Regions from separate parts of the Variovorax sp. H27-G14 genome, predicted to be linked through region 4. Evidence: predicted binding sites of a transcription regulator. Region 4 holds the regulator's gene; each other region holds the start of a gene.
What was found. Region 4 encodes sigma-54, which starts transcription at its own class of promoters, with help from an activator protein. Its sites were predicted from a motif close to TGGCANGNAANCTGCTTT; they were not measured.
Positions count from the first base shown of each region.

Region 1: the regulator sigma-54 is predicted to act here: its motif matches at 3,052-3,069, upstream of VLK31_RS34545 (TorF family putative porin).
Region 2: the regulator sigma-54 is predicted to act here: its motif matches at 3,134-3,151, upstream of VLK31_RS28750 (DUF3567 domain-containing protein).
Region 3: the regulator sigma-54 is predicted to act here: its motif matches at 3,665-3,682, upstream of VLK31_RS22090 (ammonium transporter).

Region 1 covers NZ_JAYLVN010000032.1:3,930-8,724, forward strand. The annotation lists gene VLK31_RS34530 (SMP-30/gluconolactonase/LRE family protein) at 1-70, opposite strand, end outside; gene VLK31_RS34535 (ammonium transporter) at 275-1,708, opposite strand; gene glnK (P-II family nitrogen regulator) at 1,738-2,076, opposite strand; gene VLK31_RS34545 (TorF family putative porin) at 2,144-3,010, opposite strand; partial or broken gene VLK31_RS34550 (YifB family Mg chelatase-like AAA ATPase) at 3,226-4,368, shown strand.
Region 2 covers NZ_JAYLVN010000018.1:15,267-20,061, forward strand. The annotation lists gene VLK31_RS28735 (M48 family metalloprotease) at 1-493, opposite strand, end outside; gene VLK31_RS28740 (fumarylacetoacetate hydrolase family protein) at 631-1,701, opposite strand; gene VLK31_RS28745 (DUF3108 domain-containing protein) at 1,861-3,057, shown strand; gene VLK31_RS28750 (DUF3567 domain-containing protein) at 3,194-3,472, shown strand; gene VLK31_RS28755 (ChaN family lipoprotein) at 3,626-4,492, shown strand; gene VLK31_RS28760 (beta strand repeat-containing protein) at 4,553-4,795, opposite strand, start outside.
Region 3 covers NZ_JAYLVN010000010.1:63,259-68,053, forward strand. The annotation lists gene VLK31_RS22080 (thiamine pyrophosphate-binding protein) at 67-1,740, shown strand; gene VLK31_RS22085 (hypothetical protein) at 2,063-2,365, opposite strand; gene VLK31_RS22090 (ammonium transporter) at 2,393-3,628, opposite strand; gene VLK31_RS22095 (sulfite exporter TauE/SafE family protein) at 4,054-4,795, shown strand, end outside.
Region 4 covers NZ_JAYLVN010000028.1:42,885-47,679, reverse strand. The annotation lists gene VLK31_RS33655 (phospholipase D family protein) at 1-1,680, opposite strand, end outside; gene rpoN (RNA polymerase factor sigma-54) at 1,700-3,328, opposite strand; gene lptB (LPS export ABC transporter ATP-binding protein) at 3,347-4,141, opposite strand; gene lptA (lipopolysaccharide transport periplasmic protein LptA) at 4,138-4,795, opposite strand, start outside.

The DNA.
Region 1 (4,795 bases), on a different contig from region 4:
CGCGTTCTTTGGGGTGCCAGAACGGCGACTCGCCGAGCTCGCAAAGGCTGTCTTCGATGGTGGTCCACATGGTGTCGCGATTGTGCCCCCGGCCATCGAAACGACAGGCAAAAAAAAGCCCGCTGGCGCCGGAGCGCTCGCGGGCTGAACATCCAAAGGAGACCTCGCTGAAAAATCGTGACGAAGAATTCTTCTTTTAAATGTTGGGGGTGTCAGGCACGTTGATGGTGTTGTCGGTGACGAGGCTGCCCGAAGGCACCCTCGCCTTCACACATCAACGGTTGTATGCGGTCTCGCCGTGCGAGGAGATGTCGAGGCCTTCGCGCTCTTCTTCTTCCGACACACGCAGGCCGATGGTCAGGTCGGCGATCTTGAAGGCAATGAAGGCCACCACGCCGGACCACACGATCGTGAGCGCCACGCTCTTGATCTGGATCCACACCTGTGCGCCCATGGCGAAGGTGTCGGGCGTTGCGCCGCCGGTACCGCCCAGGCCCTTGGCCGCGAACACACCGGTCAGGATGGCACCCAGGATGCCGCCCACGCCGTGCACGCCGAACACGTCGAACGCGTCGTCCGCGCCCAGCATGCGCTTCAGGCCGCCCACACCCCACAGGCAGACCAGGCCGGCCAGCAGGCCCAGCACGATCGAACCCATCGGGCCGACGAAACCGGCGGCAGGCGTGACAGCCACGAGGCCGGCAACGGCACCGGACGCAGCGCCCAGCATCGAGGCCTTGCCCTTGTGCAGGCTTTCACCCAGGATCCACGACAGCGCCGCGGCAGCGGTGGCGAGCACCGTGTTGATGAAAGCCAGGCCGGCAACGGCGTTGGCTGCACCGGCCGAGCCGGCGTTGAAGCCGAACCAGCCAACCCACAGCAGCGAAGCGCCGACCATGGTGAGCGTGAGCGAGTGAGGCGTGAACGCTTCCTTGCCGTAGCCCACGCGCTTGCCCACCATGTAGGCACCCACGAGACCAGCCACACCGGCGTTGATGTGCACCACGGTGCCGCCGGCAAAGTCCAGCGCGCCGTCCTTGCCCAGCAGGCCGCCGCCCCACACGATGTGGGCGATCGGCACGTAGCTGAAGGTGAACCAGATCACCGAGAACAGCAGCACGGCCGAGAACTTGGCACGCTCCGCGAACGCGCCGACGATCAGCGCCACGGTAATGGCCGCGAAGGTGCCCTGGAAGGCGACGAACACGTATTCGGGAATCGTGGTCAGCGCGCCGAAGGTCTCCTGCGTGATGCCCTTCATGAAGATCTTGTCGAATCCTCCGAAGAAGTTGCCGTCACCGGAGAAGGCGATGCTGTAGCCGTAGATGGCCCACAGGATGCTGATGAGCGAGAAGATCACGAAGACCTGCATCAGCACCGACAGCATGTTCTTCGAGCGGCCAAGGCCACCGTAGAACAGCGCCAGGCCGGGGATGGTCATCAGGATCACGAGCAGCGTGGAGGTCAGCATCCAGGCGGTGTCGCCGGAGTCGATCTTCGGTGCCGGTGCCGCAGCGGGTGCCGCGGCTGCCGCTGCGGCAGGGGCCGCGTCGGCGGCAGCAGGTGCGGCTGGTGTTGCAGGAGCTGCGGCAGCAGGCGCCGAAGCGGCAGGCGCCTCGGCGGTGGCCGCGGGGGTTTGCGCAAAGGCGCCGGTGCCGGCAGCCAGCACACTCAAACCGAACGCAAGAGAGACAAGCAGTTTTTTCATAATCGTTGTTCTTTCGGGCCTGGACTCAATCAGAGGGCTTCGCGGCCGGTTTCGCCGGTACGGATGCGAACGACCTGTTCGAGGTTGTAGACAAAGATCTTGCCGTCGCCGATCTTGCCGGTGCGCGCTGCACCCTCGACGGCCTCGATCACGCGGTCGACGAGGTCGTCGGAGACGGCCGCTTCGATCTTGACCTTGGGCAGGAAGTCGACCACGTACTCGGCGCCGCGGTAGAGCTCGGTGTGCCCTTTCTGGCGGCCGAACCCCTTCACCTCGGTGACGGTGATGCCCTGCACGCCGATGGCCGACAGTGCTTCGCGCACCTCGTCGAGCTTGAACGGTTTGATGATGGCTGTGACCAGCTTCATGAGTTTTCTCCTTCGGATGGAAATGAAACGGTGCGGCAGCGTGGGCCGCACCTCGTTGTTCTGTGGCTTACAGCGTCTTCGTCAGCGTGAGGATGAAGCGCGCCTTGTTCGGCGAGTACGTCGTCTGGCCGAAGGTGCCGAAGCCGTAGTCCACGCCCGGGTTGCTCACGGCGAGGTAAGAGCTCTTCTTGTTCGCGCCCTGCACCGAGCCGGCCAGCGACAGGCCGTTGCCGAAGTCGTACGACGCGCCGACGTTGTAGTCGACATAGCTCTTGTAGCCCAGGCTGCGAATGTCGCTGGACATGTTGGTGTAGCCCACGGCTGCCTTCAGCGTGACCTTGGGCACGATTTCCTTGCTGTACGACAGGTTCAGGTAGCCGGTGTTGGTGCCCTTCAGACCCGAGCCGGCCTTGTTGCCGGCGTAGCCGAAGTAGTCCTTGGAAACGGTGTGCGAGTACTTGGCGGTGAACGAACCGAGGGTTTCGTTGGCGTAGGTGCCGGCCACGTACAGCTCGGTGGTGTTGCCCGATGAGTTGCCCGGGTAGATGTAGGTGAGCGCACCCACGTCCATGTCCAGCGGGCCGGCCTTGAATTTGTAGCCGCCGTACAGGTCCATCTCGATGCTGTTGCCCTTGAGCCAGTTGACGCTGGAGTTCCAGCTGCCCACGTAGAAACCGCTGTCGCCGAAGGCGTAGTCCAGGCCGCCCTGGATGGCGGGCTTGAAGCCCTTGGTCTTGGCGTAGTCGTTCTTGCCCAGCATGTCCTGGTCCTGGCCACGGAACTTGTAGTTCGTGGTCAGCGAGATGTTGCCTGTGAGGTTCGGAGCGGGTGCGGCCGCTGCGGCGTCCGTCGTTGCCTGTGCCAGGGCGGCGCCAGAAGCGGTCAGTGCGGTGGCCAGAACGATCAGCGCCTTTGCGGCGGTACGGTGCGTCATCGGGTAACTCCTCACAAGTGTTTAGTTGGACCTGGAGGCTCATAGCAGGGAGCGTGCCAAAGTTCACGAATACCGACGCTCCAGACGGCCGACGGAAGCTCCGTAGAGAGCCAAATCGTTACAACGGATGTTTCGTCCGGTTGCACGGGCGGCAGGGTCCGCACCACCGCGGGCATGCCCAGGATCAGTGCACCATCTTGGGGATAGGGAGCGCAATGAGTCTGTCTTTGGTGCAAAGCCGCGCTTTGCTGGGGCTGGAAGCGGCCAGTGTCACTGTGGAGGTGCATCTGGCCAACGGTTTGCCCAGCTTTGCGCTGGTGGGGCTGGTAGAAACCGAGGTCAAGGAGGCGCGCGAGCGGGTGCGCTCGGCCATCCAGAACGCGGGGCTGGAGTTTCCAAACAACAAACGCATCATCGTGAACCTCGCTCCGGCAGACCTTCCAAAGGATTCCGGCCGTTTCGACCTGCCCATTGCGCTGGGCATCCTGGCGGCCAGCGGGCAGATCGACAACGCCCGGCTGGCCGGCCACGAATTTGCCGGGGAGCTGTCGCTGTCGGGCGAGCTGCGGCCCGTTCGCGGTGCATTGGCCATGGCGCTGGCGCTGCACACGCGCGGCGTGGCCACCAGGTTGGTGCTGCCCATGGACAGTGCACAGGAGGCCGCGCTGGTGCCCGGCGCCCAGGTGTATGGCGCGCGCCACCTGCTGGACGTGGTGCGACAGTTCGTTGCCGACAGCGATGCGGCGGCGCAACTGCCCGAGCCCGCCACCGGCGACGGCTGGGCCCGCGTCGAGCCCCGGCCGGGCGCCGTGGCGCCGCGCTATGCGGACCTGTGCGACGTGAAGGGCCACGTGGGCGCCAAGCGGGCACTGGAGATCGCGGCGGCGGGCGGCCACAGCCTGCTGATGATGGGCGAGCCGGGGTCGGGCAAGTCGATGCTGGCGCAGCGCTTCGCGGGCCTGCTGCCGGCCATGAGCATCGACGAGGCACTGGAAAGCGCCGCCGTGGCCAGCCTGGGCGGGCGCTTTGCGACCGAGCGGTGGATGAGCCGGCCGACATCGGCACCGCACCACACCTCCAGTGCCGTGGCGCTGGTGGGCGGTGGCTCGCCGCCCCGGCCCGGCGAAATCTCAAGAGCGCACCACGGCGTTCTGTTTCTCGACGAGTTTCCGGAATTCGCCCGCTCCGCCCTCGAGGCGCTGCGCGAGCCGCTGGAGACCGGCACCATCACCATTTCTCGCGCCGCGCGCAGTGCCGAGTTTCCGGCGCGCTTTCAGTTGGTGGCCGCCATGAACCCCTGCCCTTGCGGCTATCTGGGCTCCGCGCTGAAGTCCTGCCGCTGCACGCCCGACCAGATGTGGGGAATCACAATAAGTGAGCTCTGATCAAATTTAGTGACCCGGCTTGATCACAGTTCGTGATCTTTTTCCAAGACTATCGCATCTCGGGTGCTTGTACGTTTCGCAGTCGGTCGACCATGCTCACGCTGCGTAGCGGTTCGCCGCTGAGCCTTCCAAAGGCCGAGTTTTGTAGCTCCGCACATCGAAGTGCCTTGCAACCGCAGGAGTATCCCGGCGCGGATCAACGAACTGTTGCCCAATGATGGCGAACGCACCATCACAACCTGCTTGGCGCTCAGCTGGGATTAAAGGTCTCGATCCCCGGGTTCTGCCTACGATGGGCCGGCCCGTCCTGACTGAGAGGCAGGCCGACGAAGAGGCTTCAGCCAAGACCGTCTCGATCAGGCCGCGCGCAGCATTCAACGCAGGCGTGCAGGAACTCACG
Region 2 (4,795 bases), on a different contig from region 4:
CCCCGCCTGCGGCGCCGGCCAGTCCGCGCACGGCCGAGGCGGCGTAGGCGGTCTGCATGCGCGACTTGGAATGGCCCAGCGCCACATGGCCGATCTCGTGGCCGATCACGCCGCGCAGCTCGTCGTCGTTCATCAGGTCCATCAGGCCGCTGTAGACGCGAATGCAACCGTTGGCCATGGCCCAGGCATTCACGTCCTTGGTCATGTAGACCTTGTAGTTGGCCGTCTTGCCGTTCACGGAGGTGGGCATCTGCTTGACGACCTGGGTCAGGCGCGTGGCGTAGCTGCTGCCGGCCGGCGCAATCTGGTTCTTCTGGTCCATGGCGGCGCACGACTGGTCGGACATGGTGCTGACCTCGGCGTCGCTGAGCGACATGGCCTTGAAGGCCGAGCCGCCCGCTTGCGTGAGAGCGCCGGTGTCGGCGTTCTTCATGGTTTCGCAGCCCACAAGGGCGAAGGCCGCCACGGCGGCGGCAATAGGCAAATAGCGCATAGGAAACTCCCGTTTTTTCTTGGTATGAATGGCGGCCGCGGAGCGCAGCCGCCGGACGCGCCGCCCGACGCGCCATAGACGCGTCAGGGCAGCGGCCGGATCATAGCGATGACAAAACGGGGCGCCCGCAACGCCCCTCAATCCCTGGAGGCTTCCTCGGACTGAGGCTTCCCCAACGCCCCCGCCGCCTCCTTCGCCCGCCCGCTCGTCGACACGATCTCCTGATCGATCGCCCCGAACAGCGAGCGCCCGTCGACCCCCTTCATCTCGATGCGAATCGTGTCCCCGAACTTCATGAACTCGGTGACGGGCTGGCCGGTCTGGATGGTCTCGATGCAGCGCTTCTCGGCAATGCACGAGTAGCCCTTGGGCCAGTCCATCTGGCCGTTTTTCTCCACGCCCTTGTTGCTCACGGTGCCGCTGCCCACGATGCTGCCGGCGCGCACGTTGCGCGTCTTGGCGATGTGGGCGATGAGCTGGCCGAAGTGAAAGGTCATTTCCGGGCCCGCGTCGCACATGCCGACCTTGCGGCCGTTCCAGCTGCTGTGCAGCGCCAGGTGCACACGGCCCTGCTGCCAGGCCTCACCCAGTTCGTCGAGCGTCACCGCCACGGGGCTGAAGGCGGTGGCGGGCTTGCTCTGGAAGAAGCCGAAGCCCTTGGCCAGCTCGGCCGGAATCAGGTTGCGCAGGCTCACGTCGTTGGCCAGCATCACCAGGCGGATGCCCTCCAGCGCCTGCTCGGGCGAGGCGCCCATGCGCACGTCGCCGGTGACCACCGCGATCTCGGCCTCGAAGTCGATGCCCATCGCTTCGCTGGGCACCACGACGTCGTCGGTCGGGCCGAGAAAGTCGTCGCTGCCGCCCTGGTACATCAGCGGGTCTTGGTAGAAGCTCTCGGGCACCTCGGCGTTGCGGGCCTTGCGCACCAGCTCCACGTGGTTCAGGTAGGCCGAGCCGTCGGCCCACTGGTAGGCGCGCGGCAGCGGGGCCATGCACATCGCGGGGTCGAAGGGGAAGGCGTGGCGCGTGCGGCCGTTGTTGAGGGCGTCATACAGGTCCTGCAGCTGCGGGCTCATGAAGCCCCAGTCGTCCAGCACCTGCTGCAGCCGGCTGGCGATGCCGGTGGCGTAGTGGGCGAGCGTGAGGTCGCGCGAGACAACGACGAGCTGGCCGTCGCGCGAGCCGTCCTTCAGGGTGGCGAGTTTCATGATGCGGTGCGTGCGGGGTGGCGTGGCGGGGTGTGGTGCGGGAAGACACGGCGTGGACAAGAGGCCGCGCGCCGCTCCCACTTAAACTGGTCGAACGGGCGGCAGTGTACCGAGGTGGTCTTGGTGAACCTCCGCACCGGCGCCCCACTCCACACACCGATGCCGACGCCCGTCGCCCCTCCTTTGCTGCACGCCGGCCTGCCGGGGCGCCCCTCGTGGCGGGCGCTGATCGGCTTGACCTTGCTGGTGGTGCTGGTCCACCTGCTGGTGCTGGGGCTGGCACCGACGGCCATGGGGCCGGAGCCCTCGCCGCTGGCGAGCAAGTTCATCACGCGCACCATCGTGATCGCGCCGCCGGCGTCCGAAAAGGCCCCGGCGCCTGCCGCGGCCGCACCGGCGGAGGCCAGACCGGCCGCGCCGCCCAAGCCCCGGCGCCCGCGCGCGCCGACACCGCCCCGGCCCAAGCCGACACCAGCGCCCACCCCGGCCGCCGTCGCGCCGGAGCCGGAGGCGTCCACCACGCCGCCCCCGGACGCGCCCGAAACAGTGGCGCAGGCCACACCCGACACAGCCGCGCCGCAGCCCGAAGCCGCGGCCAGCGCACCGGCGGGCGCATCCGCATCGTCTGCCACCGGCGGCACCGGCAGCGGGGCCGCGGCGGGTGGCGGCGAAGCCTCGGGCACCATCGTGGGCACCGAGGCCCTGCAGATTCCCGGCTCCGTGACGCTCGATTTCGAGGCCACCGGCCAGATTGGCGCCTCACCTCAGCGAGGCGTGTTCGGCGAACTGGTGTGGCTGCAGGACGGCACCCGCTACGACGGGCGGCTCACGCTCAAGGCGGTGTTCTTCACTCTGCTCAACTGGCACAGCACCGGGCGCATCGGCCCCTCCGGCCTGGAGCCCGAGCGCTACTCAGAGAGCCGCAAGTCCGAAGTGGCGTCGCATTTTGTGCGCGACCAGGCGCAGGTGGTGTTCAGCAACAACGCCCCGCCCGTGCCGCTGCTGCCCGGTGCGCAGGACCGCATGAGCGTGATGATGCAGCTCGGCGGCTTGCTGGCGGCCAGCCCGCAGCGCTACCCGGCCGGCACCCGGATCTCGGTGCAGACCGTGGGCACGCGCGATGCCGATGTGTGGGTCTTCGTGGTCGGCGACGAGGAAAAAGTGAGCCTGCCGGCCGGCGAGTACGTCGCGCGCAAGCTCACCCGCACGCCACGCAAGGAATTCGACAGAAAACTCGAACTCTGGCTCGCGCCGGCCTACGGCTACCTGCCGGTGCGCATCAAGCAGACCGAACCCAACGGGGACTTCGCTGACGCTCAATTGCGCAAAGCGCTGCCCAGCGGGCCCGCCAATTGAGCAGAAAGTCACACCAACCGCGCAAAAGGCAAAAAGTAATTCGTTTGTTTTACAAAAAGCCAACCAGACTTGAAACTGGCGCGTTGATTGCTATCTAAGCTCAATGAACGCCATCGACATCCTCACAGGGCCCGCCATGAACATGCTTTATGACTCGGAGTCTTTCGTCGTCGTGCACGTGCAGCCCCATGAAGGCGACGAGCAGGCGACGCCCAACGTGCCTGTGCTGGAACGCCACGGCTTCGAGATCGTGGACAAGCGATCGGGCAAGGAGGTCTACCTCGACGGTTCGTGGGCCGAACTGTTCCAGCAGCAAATCGCCGCCTGGCAGCTCAACACCCCCACCCAGGAAGAAGTGGAAGACACGCTCGAAGGCTATGCCGAGTTGGCCCACACGCCGGTGCTGGTGCACTGAGCTTTCAGCCTTCCGCCTGCAACGAGCGCCCCGAGGGGCGCTTTTTTCATGCAGCGGCTGTGGCAATCCGCCTCACAAAGCGGGACCACACGCACAGTGAAAAGCGCCAATGGACGGCACGCCGCAGGCACGCGGGGCGCATACGATGACGCGATGCTGCTCCCACCCTGGCCCCTGCGGGCCTCCCGCTTCCTGTTTCCCGTGCTCGCCGCCACCGCGTTCGCGGGCTGCGCCGCCTGGTCGCCCGGGGCCGATGCACCCGATGCCCCCATCGCCAAACGCATGGCGGCGCTGCAGCCGGTCGACGCCGTGCTGCTCGGCGAACAGCACGATGCGCCGGAGCACCATGCGATCGAGCGCGAAGCCGTCGAGGCGCTGGTCGCGCGCGGCCAGCTCGCGGCGCTGGCGCTCGAAATGGCCGAGGAAGGCCGCGGCACCGCCCACGTCGCGCCCACCGCCACCGAAGCGCAGGTGCGCACCGCCCTCGACTGGAACGACAAGGCCTGGCCCTGGAGCGACTACGGCCCCGCCGTGATGGCCGCCGTGCGCGCCGGCGTGCCGGTGGTCGGCGCCAATCTGCCGCGCGCCCGCATGAAGGACGCCATGGCCGATGTGTCGCTCGACGCGCAACTCAACGGCGCGGCCTACACCGCGCAGCAGGAGGCCGTGCGCGAAGGCCACTGCGGGATGCTGCCCGAGTCGCAGATCCTGCCGATGACCCGCATTCAGGTGGGCCGCGACCGCGCGATGGCGCAGGCCATCGTCAAGGCGCGCCGGCCCGGCCAGACGGTGCTGCTGATTGCCGGCGCAGGCCACGTGGTGCGCACGCTGGGCGTGCCGCAGCACCTGCCCGACGACATCAAGGTCGCCACCGTGCGCCTCATGGCCGCACCCGTCACGGCCGCAGCAGTGGCCGGCGACTACGACAAGACCTGGCACACGCCACCGCTGCCCGAGAAAGACTACTGCGCCGAGTTCAAGCGCCAGTCCCAGCCCAGGCCGCCGCCGCCCAAGGCCTGACGCCATGAAAAAAGCCGCGGGCCCGAAGACCCGCGGCTGCGGCGACAAAACCGCGACCGGTCAGCGCGCCGCGATCGACGACACCACCGAGTTGCCCGTGGCCGACGCCGTGATCTGGTTGCCCGTGGCGCGCAGCGCGCTGTTGGCCACCGAACCCGTCACGCCCACGCCGAAGTTCACGTTGGTCACCGTCGCCGTCACCGCGCCGGTGTTGACTTGGTAGCTGCCGATGGCCGCGCTCGGCGGCGCGCCGTTCAGCGCGGTCTGCGTGATGAGGTTGGTCGCGCTGTTGCCTGTTGCCTG
Region 3 (4,795 bases), on a different contig from region 4:
CAGCCTTCCCCCGGGAGGGGAAGGAGCAAGACCAACACTCAACACCTTCATCTCATCGGACTCCGCATGACCTCACCCCGCACCGGCGGCCAGATCCTGGTCGACCAGCTCATCACCCATGGCGTGCAGCAGCTCTTCTGCGTGCCCGGCGAAAGCTTTCTGGCCGTGCTCGACGCGCTGCACGACGCCTCTATCGACGTGACCGTGTGCCGCCAGGAAGGCGGCGCCACCATGATGGCCGAGGCGCAGGGCAAGCTCACCGGCAAGCCGGGCGTGTGCTTCGTCACCCGCGGCCCGGGCGCCACCAACGCGGCGGCCGGCGTGCACATTGCGCACCAGGACTCCACGCCGCTGCTGCTGTTCGTGGGCCAGGTCGCGCGCGACGCGCTGGGCCGCGAGGCCTTCCAGGAGCTGGACTACGGCGCGGTGTTCGGCACCATGGCCAAGTGGGTCGTGCAGATCGACGACCCGGCGCGCGTGCCCGAGCTGGTGTCGCGCGCCTTCCATGTCGCCACCTCGGGCCGTCCCGGCCCGGTGGTGATCGCGCTGCCCGAAGACATGCTGACCGAGGCCGCCACCGTGGCCGACGCGCTGCCTTACGCCGTCACCGAAACCCACCCCGGCGCGGCGCAGATCGCCGAGCTGCAGCAGAGGCTGTCGCAGGCCCAGCGCCCGGTCGTCATCCTGGGCGGCAGCCGCTGGTCGGAGAAAGCCACGCAGCAGTTCGCGGATTTCGCGGCCGCGTATTCGCTGCCCGTGTACTGCTCGTTCCGCCGCCAGATGTTGATGTCGGCCGATCACCCGAGCTACGCCGGTGACCTGGGCCTGGGCGGCAACCCGCGCATGCTGGAGCGCATCCGCAACGCCGACCTGGTGCTGCTGGTCGGCGGGCGGCTGTCGGAGGTGCCGTCGCAGGGCTACGAGCTGCTGGCCATTCCGCAGCCCAAGCAAGCGCTGGTGCATGTGCATGCCGACGCCGACGAGCTTGGCAAGCTCTACCGCCCGACGCAGGGCATTCACGCCACGCCGCAGGCCTTTGCCGAAGCCGTGGCCACGCTGCGCCCCGCCACCACGCCCGTGTGGCAGGCCGAAACGGTCATCGCCCGCGCGGACTTCGTGCGCTGGAGCGACCCGGCCCCCATTCGCATTCCCGGTCCGCTGCAGATGGGCGAGGTGATGCAGCATCTGCGCGAGGTGTTGCCGGCCGACACCATCTTTTGCAACGGCGCGGGCAACTTCGCCACGTGGGTGCATCGTTTCTGGCCGTTCCGGGCCTTCGCCAGTCAATTGGCGCCCACCAGCGGTTCAATGGGTTACGGCCTGCCGGCCGGTGTCGGTGCCAAGCGGTTGTGGCCGCAGCGCGAGGTGGTGGTGTTCGCGGGCGACGGCGATTTCATGATGCATGGCCAGGAGTTTGCGACGGCGGTGCAGTACGGTTTGCCGATCATCGTGGTGCTGCTCGACAACGCCATGTACGGCACGATCCGCATGCACCAGGAGAAGCACTACCCTGGCCGCATCAGTGCCACCCAGTTGAAGAACCCCGACTTCCGTGGCTATGCCGATGTGTTTGGTGGTCACGGTGAGCGTGTGACCACCACCGAAGAATTCGGGCCTGCGTTGGCCCGCGCGCGCGCCAGCGGCAAGCCCGCCATCCTGCATTGCCTGCTCGACCCGGAGGCCATCACCCCGGGCAGCACCCTGCAGTCCATTCGCAAGGCTGCGTTGGCGGGGGGCTGAGTTCTGGTCGCTTGTTAGGGCCAGGAGTCATTCAGGGCTACGCTCACGCCGACGGGGTGCCTTGCTCCGCGAATGTCCCCCGGCCTGCGGCCTCCTCCTTTATTTCGCTGCGCAAGGCACCCCATCGGCGTGAGCGTTGGACAGAGCCGGGGTTGATCGCGCGATCACCGCAGAGCGTGTCCACGTGCACAGGGCGTCGGGTGCTCCCCGCAGCGAAATAAAGGAGGAGGGCGAAGCCCGGGGGACATTCGCGGAGGGGAGCACCCGGCGGCCTGTGCACGCGCCCTGAACTGACCCCGACCCCGAATTCACGACCCCGAATTCAGCGCAACCCCCCGACATACCGAGGCGGCGGCGTAGGCGGATTTCCATCAGGCTGCCGCGCCGCCAACCGAGCAGCACGGGCCAGCGGCTCCATCGCCTGCTCCAACCGCGTGGCGAGCTGATAGAGCTCCTCGTCCTTCGTGTCCGCCGCATGCGCCCGCGTCATCCGCACGATCTCGGTCGCGTACTCCGCGTTGGTCGCCATCCATTCCGTGTCCGTCACGCGCCCATGCTTGCGACGCAACGCCACGTGAAGACGCGCGGCGAGGGCGATGCGTTCGCTTTCGGACATCGATGGCATGGTCTCTCCCTAATGGCTTGCGGCCGGTCAGCCTCCCTGGTGCTCACGATGCTGAGCAAGATCGAGGCCCAGCTGCTCACTGTTGGCGTCCACACGCAAGCCGACCAACACATGCACCAGCCAAAGCACCACCGCCGTTCCCGTGGCGCTGTAAATGGCCACGCTGCCCACCGCTATCGCCTGCGTCACCACGCTGCCGCTCGCGCCCGAGATGCGCGCATCGGCGAACACCCCCGTCAGCAACGCACCCACGATGCCCCCGATGCCGTGCACGCCGAACACGTCCAGCGAATCGTCCGCGCCCAGCAGGTGCTTGAGCCCCGTCGCGCCCCAATAACAGGCCAGCCCCGCAATGGCCCCAATGGCCAACGCCGCCAGCGGCGTGACGAAGCCCGCCGCCGGCGTAATGGCCACCAGCCCCGCCACCAGGCCCGAACACAGGCCCAGCAGCGACGGGCTGCGGCGCACCGTCCACTCGCCGATCATCCAGCTCATGGCACCCGCGGCCGCCGCGATGTGCGTCACCAGCATCGCCAGCCCGGCACGCCCGTCGGCCGCCACGGCGGAGCCCGCATTGAAGCCGAACCAGCCCACCCACAGCAGGCCCGCGCCCATCATGGTGAAGGCCAGGCTGTAGGGCTCGAAGGCCTCGCGTCCGTAGCCCTTGCGCGGGCCCAGCGCATAGGCGCACACCAGCCCCGCAATGCCCGCGTTGACGTGCACCACCGAGCCGCCCGCGAAGTCCAGCGCGCCCATCTGCGCGAGCCAGCCGCCCGGCTCCCACACCCAGTGCGCGACCGGCGCGTACACCAGCACGCTCCACAGCAGCGCGAACCACAGAATGGCCGAGAAGCGCATGCGCTCGACGAAGGCGCCCAGCACCAGCGCGGTGGTGATGATCGCGAAGGTCAGCTGGAACATCGCGTACACCGACTCGGGAATGTTGGGCGCCACATGGCTCACCGCCACCTGGCCCGCGTCCTTCAGGTACTCGAAGCCCGAGAACCAGAGCTTGCCGAAGCCGCCCAGCCAGGGCCAGCCCGGTGTGAAGGCCAGCGAGTACCCCACGGCAAACCAGGTGAGCGACACCACCGCGGCAATCGCCACCACGGCGGCCATGGTGGCCAGCACGTTCTTGCGCCGCACCATGCCCGCGTAGAAGAGCGCGATGCCGGGCAGCGTCATCAGCAACACCAGCGCGGTCGAGGTCATCATCCACGCGGTGTCTGCCGCGTTGATGGAGGCATGTGTCGCCAAGGCCATGGCCGTGTCTTTTTCGAGTTGTGGACAGTGGCCTTGCGTGCACGAGTCGTGCCATGCCGTTAACGCTCGGAAACACTTTTGTTCGCAAAATGCGCGTGCAACGTAAGGCGAACCGGGTAATTCCCAATGCACTGGCGCGGTGCACGTCCTAAAGTCTGCCCACTCGCGAACGGGCCCTGCTCGTACTGCCGAGGGTCCGAGGAGACAAATTCCCAGTCAACAAGAAAAATGCTCAAAGGCTCCGTACGAGATGCCTGGTCAGAACTTGAAAGGCGCCGCTGGTCGGCGCCTTTTTTATGCCTGTCTGCATTGCATCGACGAGCTTGAGCCCCCTTTTTTCTTCACGCCGAATGTGCCACTAGCGGCTGCCGCACTTGCTTGTAGCGCTAGCTTTTTGATAGCTCCCGGGTGAGACAATCGCCGGCATGGAAATGCTGGTAGTCACGGGTGCCTCGCTGCTTGCGGGTTTTGTCGATTCGATCGTGGGTGGGGGCGGGTTGATCCTGGTGCCGGCGCTGTTTGCGGTGTTTCCGGGCGCACCACCGGCGACCTTGCTGGGCACCAACAAGAGTGCGTCCATTTGGGGCACGGCCGCCGCGGCGGCCCAGTTCAGCCAGCGGGTGCAGATGCGCTGGGGTGCCTTGTGGCCGGCAGCGCTGGTCGGTTTTGCCGGCGCGATGCTGGGTGCCTGGGGTGTCACGGTGTTTCCGGGCGACTTTCTGCGCCGTGCCCTGCCGCTCATTCTTCTGGGCGTGCTGCTCTACACACTGGCGCGCAAGGACATGGGCCGGTTGCACGCGCCGCGCTTCACCGGTCGCGCCGAGACGCTGGCGGCCTGCACCATCGGGTTGTCGATCGGGCTGTACGACGGCTTCTTCGGGCCGGGAGCGGGCAGCTTTCTGGTCTTCTTGTTCGTGCGCTGGATGGGCTACGACTTTCTCAACGCTTCGGCCTCCGCCAAGATCATCAACACGATGACCAACGGCGCCGCGTTGATCCTGCTGGCGGCCAAGGGGCATGTGTGGTGGCACTACGGGCTGGTGATGGCGGTGGCCAATGTGGCCGGCAGCTTGCTGGGCACGCGCGTGGCGCTCAAGCATGGGGCAGGATTTGTGCGTGTGGTGTTCATGGTGGTCGTGAGTGCGCTGATCTTGAAGACGGCTTACG
Region 4 (4,795 bases):
CAGCAGGCTCTCCGGCGTCAACGGCGCCAGAATTTCCAGCATCGTGCGGTCCCAGAACCCCGAGTCGGGCTCCTCGGTCAGCACGGTGAGCTGGCCGGCGTCCTCGCTGGTCCACTCGATGCGCGAATCGTTGCTGCCCGGCGCAAAGCGCAGCCTGTAGGCGCCCTGCTGCTTGAGCACGTCGAGCAGCTTGAGCATCTGCTGCGCCATTTCGGGGCTGTGAATGATCAGCCCGATTTCGGTGTTGGCCGACTCCGAGCGCGGATCGAAATTCATCGACCCCACGAACAGCGTGCGCCGGTCGATCACGGCCGACTTGGCATGCAGCCGCCCCACCGACGTGCCGAACAGGCCCAGCCGCACGCTGCGCCGGGTGCGGCTGGAGCTCAGCTCGTACAGGTCGGCGCCCAGCTTGAGCATGTCGGGGCGGTAGCGGCGGTAGGCGGTGTGCACCAGCGGCTCGTCGGTGGCGGCCAGCGAATTGGTGACCACGCTGATCTTGACGTCGCGCCGGCGAATCTCGCGCATCACCTCCAGCCCGGTGGCACCCGGAATCAGGTAGGGCGAGACGATGGTCACCTCGGAGCGCGCGCGGCGCATCTGCTCGACCACGTTGTAGCGCACGCTGTCCACGTCCAGCAGCGGCACGCCGCCATAGGACGCCGTCTTGCCGATCACGCGCTCAGGCGCATCGGCGTAGGCCTCGGCCAGGGTCCAGATCAGGTTGAGCTTGCCGCTTGCCAGGTCGTCGGCCATCGGGCTGTAGCCCAGCAGGTCGTTGGGCGCGGGCGGCGGCGGGGGCGGCGTGGTGTCGGGTGCCGTGGCGGCCTCGAAGCGGCGCTGCAATTCGTCGCGCGGCACGTCGGTGGCCACCACCGAGCCGATGGGGCGCACATAGACGCTGTTCCAGTACTGGTCGAACAGGCTGCCCAGCCGCGGAATCAGCGCGCCGGTCACGAAGGTGTCGAGGTCGAGAAAGTTCTCGCCCGCCGTGCGCCGGAAATACTGGTTGCCGATGTTGCGCCCGCCTGCCACCGCCATCGCGCCGTCGGCAATGAACAGCTTGTTGTGCATGCGGCGGTTCACGCGGCTGAAGTCGAACAGCGACGCGGTGAAGCGCTTCAGGATGCTGCCGCGCCCCGCCGGGAACGGGTTGAACAGGCGCAGCTCCACGTTGGGGGTGGCGGCAAAGGCCAGCAGCAGATCGTCCTCGCCCGAGGTGTAGAGGTCGTCCATCAGCAGGCGCACCCGCACGCCGCGCAGGGCGGCGTCGCGCAGGGTGCGCAGCAGGTAGCGGCCGGTCTCGTCGTTCTCGATCTGGTAGTACTGCACGTCGAGCGTGCGCTGGGCGCGGCGGGCCAGCTGGATGCGGGTGTCGAAAGCAAAGTCGCCGCCGGGCATCAGGCGAAAGCCGCTCAGGTCGGGGTCGGGCTGGGCGGCCAGCGCGATGCGGCCCAGCGCGGTGTCGCCCGATACGGCCATGGCCTTGACGGCGGGGCGCGGTGCCTCGTCGGGCAAGGTGGCGCAGCCGGCAAACAGCAGAACGGCCACCAAGGCGAGCAACGCCGACAACCAGCGGGGCCATTCCACCGGTGGCGGGAAACACCGCGGAACCGGCTCTGCCGGGCCGCAGGTGTTGGCCCCTGCAAGGGAGTTGGCGAAGCGACACGAAGTGCGCATGGCCTGGGGGTGTGCCTGGTTAGAGCGCTTTGCGCAGATTGGCTGGTGCAATGCGCAGTGCTTCGCGGTACTTGGCCACGGTGCGGCGCGCGCATTCGATGCCCTGCTCCTTCAGCATCTCGGAGATCTGGCTGTCCGACAGCGGCTTCTTGATGCTTTCAGAACTGACGAACTGCTTGATGAGCGCGCGCACCGCGGTGCTCGACGCATTGCCGCCGGTCTCGGTGCCCAGCGCCGAGCCGAAGAAGTACTTCAGCTCGACCGTGCCGAACGGCGTGGACATGTACTTGGCTGTGGTCACGCGCGAGATGGTCGACTCGTGCAGGCCCAGCTCGTCGGCAATCTCGCGCAGCACCAGGGGGCGCATGGCAAGTTCGCCGTGCACGAAGTAGCTCTTCTGCCGCTCCACGATGGCGTTGCTCACGCGCAGGATGGTGTCGAAGCGCTGCTGAATGTTCTTGATGAACCAGCGCGCCTCCTGCAGCCGCTGCGACAGCGCCTGGCTGCCTTCGCCCTTGTGCGCCTTCAGCGCGCCGGCGTAGATGTCGTGCACGCGCAGGCGCGGCATGACCTCCGGATTCAGCATGACGCGGAACTTGATGTTGGTGCCGCGGCCGGTCTTGGTGACGATCACGTCGGGGATGACGATGTTGCGCTCCACGTCCACGAAGCGCCGGCCCGGCTTGGGCTCCAGCCGCGCAATGATCTGCAGCGCCGAGCGCACCAGCTCCTCGTTGGTGCGGGTGAGCGTGGCCAGGCGCTTGAAGTCGCGCCGCGCCAGCAGCTCCATCGGTTGCTTGCACACGGCCAGGGCGGTCTTGCGCACCAGTGCGCACTGCTCGGTCTCGCTCTCGCTGGCCAGGGCGCGCAGCTGGATGCCCAGGCATTCGCCCAGGTCGCGCGCCCCCACGCCCACCGGCTCCAGGCTCTGCAGCAGGCCCAGCGCCACCTGAAAGTGGTGCACCAGGTCGTCGAACTGGTCGTTGTCGTCGCCGGCCAGGCCGGAGGCCAGCGCGGGCAGCGAGTCTTCGAGGTAGCCGTCGTCGTTGAGCGATTCGATCAGGAAGCGCAGCGCGGCGCTGTCGTTCTCGGTCAGCCGCAGGCTCAGCGCCTGGCGGTGCAAAAACGACTGCAACGACTCCTGGCTGCGCGCGAGCTCGGTGGCGTCGGCGCGTTCGTCGTCACCCAGGTTGTTCTGGCGCGCGGGGGCGTCGCTGCCCCATTCGCTGTCGTCGGGCGCGGCCATGTCGACGGTGCCGTCGCCTTCCCAGTCGGGCTCGCGCTCGGTGATTTCAGCGGCCGGGCCGTCGGACTCCGTGCTGGCGGTGCTGGTTTCACTCGACGTGGTGCTGGTGCTGGCGGAGGGGGGCGTGAAGTCGCTTTCGCCTCCTTCACCGCCACTGCCGCCGTCGCCGTCACCGCTGCCTCCTGCGTCGTCGCGCGGCACCGGCGCGTCGGCAGCATCAAGGCCGAACTCCTCGCGCGCCGCTTCTTCCGCGGTGCGCTCCAGGAACGGGTTCTCGTCCAGCATCTGCTCCACCTCCTGGCTCAGTTCGAGCGTGGAGAGCTGCAGCAGCCGAATCGACTGCTGGAGCTGGGGCGTCAATGCCAGATGTTGAGAGACGCGAAGGGACAGCCCTTGCTTCATTGAGAACCCGACCCTCCGTTACATGCGGAAGTGTTCGCCCAAGTACACCCGGCGTACTTCGGCGTTGTCGACGATCTCCGAGGGTGTGCCTTGTGCCAGCACATGTCCGTCGCTGATGATGAACGCGTGGTCGCAGATGCCCAGCGTCTCACGCACGTTGTGGTCGGTAATGAGCACGCCGATGCCACGTTCCTTCAGGAAACTGATGATCCGCTGGATCTCGATCACCGCTATCGGGTCGATGCCGGCAAAGGGCTCGTCCAGCAGGATGAAGCGCGGCTGGGTTGCCAGCGCGCGCGCAATCTCCACGCGGCGGCGCTCGCCGCCCGACAGCGCCAGCGCCGGCGAATCGCGCAGGTGATCGACCCGCAGGTCGGCCAGCAGCTCGGTCAAGCGCTCTTCGATGTGCTGCTTGGACAGCGGCGCCATCTTGCCGTTGCCGTCGGGCTCGCTTTGCAGCTCGAGCACGGCGCGCACGTTTTCCTCGACCGTGAGCTTGCGAAAGATCGAGGCTTCCTGCGGCAGGTAGCTCAGGCCCATGCGGGCACGGCGGTGGATCGGCATGTGGGCGATCGGCTCGCCGTCGATGGTGATGTCGCCCGCATCGGCGCGCACCAGCCCCACGATCATGTAGAACGACGTGGTCTTGCCCGCGCCATTCGGCCCGAGCAGCCCGACGACTTCGCCCTTTTGCACGTCCAGCGAGACGTCTTTCACTACCGTGCGGCTGCCGTAGCTCTTCTTCAGGCCGCGTGCGACCAGGCGGCTGCCCGGCGTGCCATTGGCGTCGTGCGTTCCAGCGGTTTCGATCACTTGCGGGTTTCTCCCTCGTCACTGAGCGTGGTGCTCTGGCGCAGGCCCTTGCCGGGCGCCGGAGTGGGTGCCGTCGGCGGCGCCTTGGTGCCGGCCGGGGCCGCTGCACCCGCGGCACCGGGCGCGGTCGCGGCCTTGGGGGTCAGGATGGTCTTCACGCGACCGCCCGGGGCGGACGCGTTGACGGCGGTGTTCGACGGCACGGTGGAACCGTTGACCGTGTAGGTGTCGTTGCTCTGGTCGTAGACGATCAGCGCGCCCTGGCTCTCGTCGTTGGGCGTGGCGCCCAGCAGGCGGCGCATGACGGCGTTGCGGATGAACTTGACGTTGTCGGCGCGGCTGTCGTACTCGATGACTTCAGACTCGCCCTCGATCCACTCGTCGGGCGCGTTGCGCTTCTGCTTGTAGTACGCGCGCTTGCCGGGCGCCGCCGTGACCACGCCGTACTGGTAGCCCTCGGCATCCTGGCGCACGTCCATGCGCGCGCCGCGAATGATGATGGTGCCCTTGGTGACCAGCACGTTGCCGGTGAACACGCTGGTCTGTTTGAGGTCGTCGTAACGCATGGCGTCCGACTCGATGTTCATCGGCTTGGTGCGGTCGGCGGTTTCGGCCAGCGCGCCAGAGGCGAGGCCGGCCAGCAAGAACGCGGCG